Regions from separate parts of the Exilispira thermophila genome, predicted to be linked through region 1. Evidence: riboswitches for the same ligand, from Rfam matches in the RefSeq annotation. Region 1 holds a riboswitch; the other holds the start of a gene.

The links. Region 1 has a riboswitch for cobalamin ahead of ACZ5EC_RS07400 (IS110 family RNA-guided transposase). Riboswitches for the same ligand answer to the same signal wherever they lie in the genome.
Region 2: it holds a riboswitch for cobalamin, as region 1 does, so the genes downstream of both, ACZ5EC_RS06945 (ABC transporter substrate-binding protein) here and ACZ5EC_RS07400 (IS110 family RNA-guided transposase) in region 1, are expected to answer to the same signal.

The regions. Positions count from the first base shown of each region.
Region 1 covers NZ_AP042476.1:1,749,637-1,754,835, forward strand. Annotated here, with positions in the region: gene trpS (tryptophan--tRNA ligase) at 1-74, opposite strand, end outside; gene ACZ5EC_RS07390 (ABC transporter permease) at 231-1,352, opposite strand; gene ACZ5EC_RS07395 (ABC transporter ATP-binding protein) at 1,457-2,419, opposite strand; cobalamin riboswitch at 2,705-2,926, shown strand; gene ACZ5EC_RS07400 (IS110 family RNA-guided transposase) at 3,343-4,416, shown strand; gene ACZ5EC_RS07405 (YbjQ family protein) at 4,500-4,823, shown strand; gene ACZ5EC_RS07410 (MBL fold metallo-hydrolase) at 4,820-5,199, opposite strand, start outside.
Region 2 covers NZ_AP042476.1:1,646,339-1,651,537, reverse strand. Annotated here, with positions in the region: gene ACZ5EC_RS06955 (hypothetical protein) at 188-1,216, shown strand; gene ACZ5EC_RS06950 (hypothetical protein) at 1,410-2,114, shown strand; gene ACZ5EC_RS06945 (ABC transporter substrate-binding protein) at 2,568-3,497, opposite strand; cobalamin riboswitch at 3,641-3,805, opposite strand; gene ACZ5EC_RS06940 (SDR family NAD(P)-dependent oxidoreductase) at 4,055-4,933, shown strand; gene ACZ5EC_RS06935 (MerR family transcriptional regulator) at 5,028-5,199, shown strand, end outside.

The DNA.
Region 1 (5,199 bases):
TCAATTAATGAACCAAAATAATGTCCAATATGTAAAGGTCCTGTAGGCCTATCACCTGTAAGTATTCTTTTCATAGAAAACTCCTGATTAGAAAAGTAATTATTTAGTTTCTAACAATTAATTATTATTTTAGAATCTATTGGTTTCTAATAATTTATAACAAACTTTTTAATAGTAAAGTATAAATATTATATCAATTTGATATTATTTATTATATCAAGCAAACACAACTAAGATACTTCTTCATATCTAAATGTTAGTAATGTTAAAATAAAAAATAGAAAAAACATACCTAATAGAACAAAAAGATTAGTATAAACAAAAATAAGATTTTGCCCTAAAAGCATACTGGAATAAAGAAGTTTTGTGAAATGATAAACTGGATTTGTATATGCAACATATAAGAAAAATTTAGGTAACATTTCTAAAGGGAAATAAACTCCAGATGTAAACATTAAAACCATATTTAATATTTGACCTATAGCACTAGAAGTCTCTTCGGATTGGATAATTCCAGCGAGGAAAAATCCTATGATTGAAAATGTAAAAGCTCCAATAATAAAAGATACAACAAATGCAAAAATGTTTATATTTACTCTTACTTTAAAAATTAAAAAAGCTGTTATAAATAATAAAAATGTTTGTATAATACCCGTTATGAATCTCTGTAGGACAAGACTAATAGTAAAGTGTGATTTTTTTAAAGGTGTAAATAGAAATCTTTTTAAAAAACCCATTTTTCTATATGAAACGATAATTGATGGGATTGAAAAAAAAGAATTTTGCATAAGAGAAATTGCAATCATTCCAGCAAAAAGAAAGTATATGTATTTATATGTAAGGCCATTTCTTTTAATTATATTTGTTTTATATTCTAAAGGAATTTTAATTTGCTGGAAATTTTTTAAAATGTACAGGTTGGTTTTATCTATAAATGATGTTAATATTGAATTTATTTGTTGATTTTTTTCAGAAAGGAAAATTTTTAAAATGTTATTTTTGTCTGTATCTGTATTGTCTATTTTATCTAAAGTAATAAATGCATAAATTCTATTATTAATAATCATTTTTTCTTTATCTTGATAGTCTATAAAAACCACTTTAAAGATCTTGCTTTTGTCAAGAGAATATCTTAATTGTTGAAGCTTGTAAGGAAGATTTGATTCATATTTTTTATCAAATCCAATTTTTATTGTATTAACTTTACTATTATCTGTATTTCCAAATATGTATCCTAAAAACAAAAAGATAAACACAGGAAAAAAATAGATCCAGAATAATGTTCCTTTTGATCTTTTCTGCATTAATGAAAACACATTTATTAAATTATTTACAATTTTTAAATCTTTCATAAAGAACTCCGTTTATTTTAATTTATCAACAATATTATAGTTTATTTATTTTATTTATTTTATTTATTTTATTACAACTTCTGTTTGTTGTTTTAATTAAAAGATTAATTATTATTAGCTGAATTGTTTTTATAAATCTGCCCTGTTTTTAAAAGAAAAACATCTTCTAAAGATGGGTGTTTTATAAAAATATTTTCAATTTTTAAAGAAGTATTTCTTATAGTTAAAAAAAACTGTTCTAAAAATGATTCAATATAGTTTGTATAAATTATATATTTATTTTCTATGTTAATAATTTTTTTTATTTCACTTTTAAAGTTAGTAAAAAATGAATCTAAAATTTGAAAATTTGATTTATTTAAAGAGCTTTTTGTAAATGAAATTGAAATTTTGTTTTCTATATTTGAATTTAAAATTAGATTGGTTGGTGTATCTTTTGCGATCACATTACCTTTATTTATTATAAGTACAATATCTGAAAGTTCTTCAGCTTCATCCATATAATGTGTTGTTAAGATAATTGTTTTTCCATTTTGTTTAAATTTTAGAATAATATCCCATAATTTTCTTCTTGAATTCGGATCAAGTCCAGTTGTTGGTTCATCAAGAAAAATAATTGATGGATCATTAATAACAGCTAATGCTATTTGTAATCTCTTGCTTTCTCCACCGGATAAATTTTTTATTAAAGTATTTTTTTTGTGTTCAAGGTCAACTAATTTTAATGCAGTTTTTGAATCAAACCCTTTATTATAAAATGATCTATAAAGATTGAGAATTTCTATAGGTTTAAGATTTTCCATTAATTGACCATCCTGTAATTGAACACCTATATTTTCCTTTACAAATTTAGAACCAATTTTATTTCCTAAGATAGATATTTGCCCTTCATCAAATTTTCTAATTCCCTCTAGGATTTCAACTGTAGTTGTTTTTCCAGCACCATTAGGTCCTACAATTGTGAAAATTGAACCTATAGGGACTTCAAATGAAATACCTTTTAATGCAATAAATTTATTATAAGATTTTTTGAGATTGTCTACTTTTATTGCAAGATTATTATTCATGATATTATCCTTTAAAAATTTTAAAAGAAGTTAGCAATTTTTAAGAAATGTAATTATTGTTAATTTTGGGTATACAAAAAAATCAACTAATTAATGCACTTTAAGTAATAAAGTACTTTGTAAATATGTCAAGGTTTTAATTTAAATTTTTTTATAAAATCTTAAAAATATAATTGAATTATAAATTTTAAATTCTATAATGTTAATACATGGTATTCTGGTGATTCATATAGATATATATTACCATTTATATTTTTTAGAAAACCCCTTTTTTATTACGGGTTTAATGTTCAAACTATATCTGGTTATAAAAATGTCTATATGAATTTAAAAGGGAATCAGGTTAAAATCCTGAGCTGTCCCCGCAGCCGTGAGTGGTAACGAAACTTCAAAAACCACTGGAATATAATATGTGATTTTGAATTTTATCAAAATTGCAAATATTCCGGGAAGGTGAAGGAGTAGATAGCCACAAGCCGGAAAACCTGCCAGAATATTTAGATGCTTCGGGGTAAAGTGGTGGGAAATCCAAAAAACTCTAATTTATTTGCAAAATCTTACTTTTTAGTTTTTAAAGTGAAAAACTAATCATTTATTAATTTCAAATTTTGTAATGATTAATATCTAAAAAAATAATTTCCCCCATTAACCCCCTAAAATATTTAGGAGATGTGATAAAAATCAATAGCAGGGGATAAAGAAACTGCTTTCAGGCAACGAAAATAAACCTGAAAGCAGATAGGCTTAGGTTCGACATTTAATTTGGTCAAAAAGACCGTTTAGGAGAATGAAGAGCCTACAGCCGAATCAACATAATAATCGGATTTTAACAATCCAGATTGAATAGGAGAATGGATTATTCTCTGTAATAAATATCGTAAAGAATCTGCTTTCAATTAAAAAAAAATAATTGGAGGAGGCAGATGAAACTATCAGTTGGAGTTGATTTACACAAGCATCAAATGACGGTATGTATAAAAAATTTAGAACAAAGGATTGCAGATATTAATTGGAAATTTTCTACAAAAAAAGAAGGATATATGGAATTTGTAAGATTGTTAAAGAAATTATCCCAACCAGAAGAAATTGAAATAGCAGTAGAATCTACAGGAAATACAAGATATTTCAAAAGAGAAATGGAAAATTATGGATTTAAAGTACATGTAGTAAATACCTTAAAGTTTAAAGTAATAAATGAATCAATAAACAAAACAGATAAACATGATGCAAGGACATTAGCAGAATTTTTATCAAAAGATATGATACCAGAAGTAAATTTATGTAAAGAAGATAGTAAAAATTTAAGAGATTTATTAAAGCATAGGTCAGTATTAAAAAAGACCAATGTAAGTTTAAAGAATCAAATACATGGAATAATGTTAGAAATGGGTATAGAAACAAAGAATGGACAGCTTAACACAAAAACAGGAAGGGTAAAAATTATAGAACAAATATCGGACCCAATAAAAAAAAGTATAGTATCAGGGATAATAAAAACAATAAATAGTATAGAAAGTTTAATATCAGAAATAGAGAAAGAGCTTTCAAAGATGACAGAAAAAGATGAAGCAGTAAGAATACTAAGGACAATACCAGGATGTGGATTGATAACTTCAATTACTTTAAGGGCTTACATAGATGACATAAATAAATTTAGTTCATATAAAAAGCTTTCTTCTTATTGTGGATTGGTACCATGGGTACAAAATTCAGCAGACAAAGAAAGATATGGGAATATAACTAAAAGAGGTTCACAAGAATTGAGAACAGCATTTGTACAGATGACAATGGGTATGATAAGGGTAAAAAGAGAAAGAGAAAATAGATATATGAAATCTTATAGAAATATGAAAAAAATAAAAGGAAGTGGAAAAGCAATAATAGCAACTTCAAGAAAGTTAAGTAAATTGGTATGGACATTATTAAAAAATGGTTGTGAATATGATCCAGTAAAATCAAATGATATATTGTTAAATAAAGATTATTCCGTTGCCTGAAAGCAATGATTTGAGGTTTTACCTCGTTTATATAAATTAGCAGATTTTTTGATATTTAATATTGATTTTTATAGGAGGGAAAAATGGTTTTAAGCACTTTAGAAAATTTAGCAGGATACAAAGTAAAGAAAATTCTGGGTGTAGTTTCTGGTAATACAGTTAGAACAAGACATCTTGGGCAGGATATTGCAGCTGGATTAAAAACAATAGTTGGCGGTGAAATTAAAGGATATTCTAATCTTTTAACTGATTCAAGGGAACAAGCTCTTGAAAGAATGACAAAAAATGCTGAAGAATTAGGTGCAAATGCTGTTTTAGGAATAAGATTTAATACCTCTCAAATAATGGCTGGAGCTGCTGAAATTTTAGCTTACGGTACAGCTTGTGTTGTTGAAAAAGAATTTTAAATTATAACTTCTTTTTTTTCAGTTGCAATATCTATCTTAAGTTTAGAGTTTTTTTTATCAATAATGTTTAAAAGCCAGCTTTTTATATAGTCTAATTGTTTATCTGTTCTTGAAGGATCATGATGATGGAAAATAAGCTTTTTAATGTCATAATTAAGACCAACTTTTAAAACCCACTCATAATATGAATGACCCCATCCTTTATATTTTGAATAATATTCTTTTTTTGTATATTGAGAATCATAAATAACCAGATCAGCTCCTGCTACAAAATTGTTCACTCTTTCATTTAAATTTTGTGTCATTTCTTCCGCTTCATTAAAAGCATCCCTATCTATACCTTCATCATCTTTATTGAAAAGATTTTGATATACTT
Region 2 (5,199 bases), 100 kb from region 1:
AAGGTAATTTATAAAATCATGTTAATTAATATGAATGACTGATTAAAATTATTTGTGTTAAATTTTGTAAAAAAATATAAAAAAAATAAAAAAATATCTTGACAACAATTAATTTCTTTTTATATTTTAACCGTAAGCAAAAAAAAGCTTACGATAAATTAATTAAAAATTTTTAGGAGGATACTTTATGAAAAAGTTGCTCGCTGTTTTGTTAGTACTCGCAATGGTATTAGCTTTCGTAACTCCTTTATTTGCTGAAGGCGTTACTTTAGAAGATTTAGATGCAAGAGTTAAAGTTTTAGAAGGTGGAATTGGAACTTCAAGTGCAGAACTTGGACTTGGTTTTGCATATGAAACAAGTAATAAAGCATACGTATTTGACCCATATGTTTCTTTTAGTGTAGGATCTTATGCTTTATCAGGTGATACTTCATTAACAAAAGGGATGTTGTATGTAGATAATAATTCTGGTGCTCCTTTTGCAAAGATTATATTCAATGATAACATTTATTTAAAACTTACTGATGCTACTTTAAAATTTTATTATGATTCTGATATGGTAACTGTTTATGGTGGAACTGATAGTATTGGTACATTTGCACCTACAGCATATTTTGGTAGTGCTTTTTCTTCTGCTTATAATGCAAATTCATATCCATTGATTGGACAAGCTGGATTAGTAGCTACTACTTATGATGCAGGTGATTTTAATATTTATGCTGGTTTTTCTTTAACTCCAATGGATATGTTAAGTGTAACTGATGATTTTTCATATGAACTAAATGGTAAAACTTGGGAAAATTCAGCATCAGTTAAATTTACACCTATGGATATGTTAGAATTAGATGTATCTTTTGATTATAATTCAGCTAACGAAATGGGATTAGCTATTGATTTATTTTTAAACAATTTAGGGCCAGCTTCTTTCTACATTGGATCTACTCTCGCTCAGGTAACAACAGATACTGCTGCTGCATATAATATTGGAGATAAGTTTCCTTTAAACTTTGGAGCAATTGTTTCTTTAGATACTTTATCAATTTTTGCAAGTTTGGCTTCAGATGATCTAAAGGCTAGTACAGTTACTTTAGATTATGATGCAGGTATTAAAGTTCCTGAAATTTTATTTGGTATGGATTTGTATGCTGCAGTAAATGGTTCTACTGCTACTGGTTCTAATATAACTATTTTCAGTGGTTTATATACATCATTTTAATTTTTATTATTTTAATTAAGAATAATGTATATATTCGAGGTTGTCCTGAAATAAGGGCAACCTCTTTTTTATTCTGATAAGAATAAGATATTAATTTTATTGTAATTTAAAATTGTAAATTTTAAATTTAAGATGAAAAGATTATTGTTAAAAAAAAGAAATGTGTTAATGAATACCAAAAAAGGGAAACTATATGATAAATAAAAAATTTATTATTTCAAGTATAATTGCTATATTAATATTAACATTAGTATCATGTTCTTTAGATAAAATGTATTCCAAATATAGTTATGATTTGAAGAGTATTAATAATAATTCTAAATTAAAACTAAATGCAACATATTTATCTCAAAAATATTTAAAAGGTGTTTTTTCGATTGAAAAGCGAAATAATCCATTTATTGCTTTTGAAAAAAATGATTTATTACAGTTAACATTCAAAATTTCTATTGATAACAATTTTAATGATAAATTTTTTTATTTTGATAATACAAAAGTATATTTAACGTTTAAGGATAAAAATAATAATATTTTATTTACAATCAAACCACTAGGATATAAAATTATAAGAGATTATTATTTTGTAAAAAAAGAATCTTTTAATTTTAGTGATGTTGACTTTCAACAATTTATCAAAAAGTTGAAGGATTATTTTCCTGATAATAGAAAACTATATAAATTAAATGGAAATTCAAAATTAGAAAAATATGAAACATTTCTTATAAAAAAAAGATGGTTAGTTGAAAATAATATAGATAATGTTTATTTAATCATTTATATTATGGATGAAAATATGAGGGCTTCTAATAAGTTTATTTTTGAGTTTCCATTAAAATATGTTATGGAAGAAAAAAATATTAATCATACTGAAGAAAAGGAAATCAAAGAAGTAAAATAATTATATTAAATAAAATATATAAAAATAATATTGATATATTTCTTGTTAAATTAGAGATAAATTTATTATTACAAAAAAAAGGTTGTCTCAAAACTAAAGAAGATGCAGAATTAAAGAGAGCTAAAGAAAAAAAATTCTGTGGTTAGTGAAGTTCATAATAAAATTTGAAATTATTGTATTTAATTAAATTAATTTAAGTTAATAAATATATCCTAATTAAAATTTCTTGACTGGATTACAGTTGCCAAAGGCTAAAAAGAAAAAATATTAGTTTTGTTATAAAAGTTCTAAAAGTATTAAATAAACTGATTTCATAACTGACCTAATGAGAAAAATTTTAATAATGATAGAATCTATTCTATTTTTTAAATATCTCAATAATTTCAATTTTATTTTTACAAAAAGAGCTATCCCTTAAATAGAGACAGCTCTTTTTTAATTATTTTATTTATTTTAATTTTTTTGCATAACCTTTATTTTGCTGAATATTTCAAAGAATCCTTTAAAAGTATCAAAAGAAGGTTGTAAAATCATATTTTCTATTTCTGGAGTAATAAAAATTATATTTCCTGTTTTTTTAGCTTTTAGGTGAGTAAATATGTTATCATTAAATAAATCTTTTTTAATGTATGTAGAAGCAACAAGAATAAAATCAGGATCAAGTTCTATAAATTTTTCTAAAGAAATTTTAGGCCATCCTTTATCTTCTATGGAGTATTTTATACCTGCAAGTTCAAAAAAATTAGCAATAAATGAATCCGAGCCTGATAACATAAAATTCTTGTCATACCAGATTATAGATATACCTGTAATATGAAGTTTTAGGTTTTTAATTTTATTTTCATATTGGTCAATATATTGCTTTTTAAGAGTTTTAAAATTATTATATAAACTAAATAATAAGGATAAATTTTTTAAATCATTTTTTAAAGATTCAATTGTATCAGGTGAATAAACAAAATAGTTGATATTATTTTTTTCAATTTCAGCTAATTTTTGAACTGGGAAGGATTTATCAATTATTAAAAGGTCAATTCCATTTGATATGATTTTTTCTAAATCAGGTCCATTATAATCACCTATAATTTTAGTGTCATTTTTTAAATAATTTTTATAAATTGATATGGAATAAGAATCAACACCAACAACATTATTAAAATCATAATTTAGCATGTGAAGAGTTTTAATTACAGCTGGATTTAAAATACCAATCTTACTATAATTTTTCAATTCAATTTTTCTTCCTAAACTGTCTGTAACAGTTTTGACTGGAGTATTATTATTCTCACCCTGTTTTCCTGCAAAAGCTGGATGTGCAAATAAAAATACAAAAAAGAATAATACAAAAAACAAAGTAAATTTAAAAAGATATCCCTTTTTCATAAGAAAACTCCTTTAATGTTTTTTTAGTTGGTAGATTGCAGGAAAATTTTAAAAGATTTTTGCTTTCTTTTATTGGTTGATAAAAAGAATTGAAAAAAGAAAGTACATAGATTGCATTTTCCTGCTATATCCACCAGAAGAAGGATAATAGCTAATTATCAGCAGGTCTCCTGACTTAAGGAAAAGTTTATAACCCTTCCCATAAGGCTTCCCTACAGTGGTTGTTATAAACCGTTTACCTATTACAGTTCCTTCTGAGAGTGCAGGATTTTCACCTGCTTCCCTTGGCTGATAATTATTAATAGAATAATAAATTATATTTTTAAGTCAATAGTATAAAATAAAATTATTTTAAATAATTTTTCCTGATTTTTAAAAAATCATGAATGCTTTCAGATAGATAATATCAGTATTAACAGTAAATAGTAAATAAAAGAAAATAACAATAAAAAGAATAAATAAGAAAAGACATAAAAATATTAAAAATAAAACTTGACATCATACTGTTATAAAGTATGTTGAGAAAGACAGATGGTAATAGAAAAAGGAGGTCAGTTATGTATAATAATTTTCAAAGTGAAAATACAAAGAAAGTTGTTTTAATCACTGGTGGATCATCAGGTATTGGAAGAGCAACAGCATTATATTTGTCTGATCTTGGATTTAAGGTTTTAGTTACTGTAAGAAAGGAGAAGGACTATGCAAAAATTAAAGATATGAATAAAGAAAATCTAATTTCATTGTATCCATTTGATTTTAATGAAAAAGAACATTATAATCTTCTATATGAAAATATAAATCTGATGCTTGATAAATTAAAAATAGATGGTCTTTTTAGTATTATAAATAATGCTGGTGGTGGAGAAATAACGCCTATTGAATTAATGAATGTATTGGATTTTAATAAAGATCTGGAAACTAGAATTGTAGGACCAATAAAATTATTACAGATGTTTCTTCCACTTATAAGAAAAGCAAAAGGAAGAATATTATGGATAGTTACTCCAGGGCTTATTCCAACACCTTTTGTTTCAAGCATACATATTGCAGATTTTGGAGTAAATTGTCTTGTTAGAACTCTGGATCTGGAACTATCAAAATGGGATATCCCTGTTTCGATGGTAAGGTGTGGTGGAATCAAAACGGAGGGAGCATATAAGGCTAATATTAAACTTGAAAATTTTATAGAAAAATTATCAATAAATAATCCTGTTGAAAAAACTTATAAAAAATTATTAGAAAAAGAACTGGATTTTCAAAAAAAATTTGAAGTTAAAAGAACAGATCCAGTTGAAGTTGCTGAAATAGTAGGTAAAGCGTTATTAGAAAAAAAACCAAAATTGGTTTATAGAGTTGGATATATGTCATCTATTGCTGGGATATTAGAAAAATTTCCATATTCTTTTTTAAATAAATTATTAAAAAAAAGAATGTAAAGTTTAATAAAAAATATATTTAGTATAATTGTTAAAAAGAAAGAATATATTAGTTATTATATACATAGGTCGATGGGGGGAGGAGTAAAAAAATATGCAAAAATTAACAAAAGATGAATTTATAAAAAAAATGAGAATCGATCAAAAACTATTTAGTGATTTTGTAAATGCTGACATTATTGAAGAAAAAGAATTATATACTGAAGAAGATGTAGAAAAAGTTAAAAAATTCAAGAAAATAAATGTATTTAAAAAAGAAGATTTGT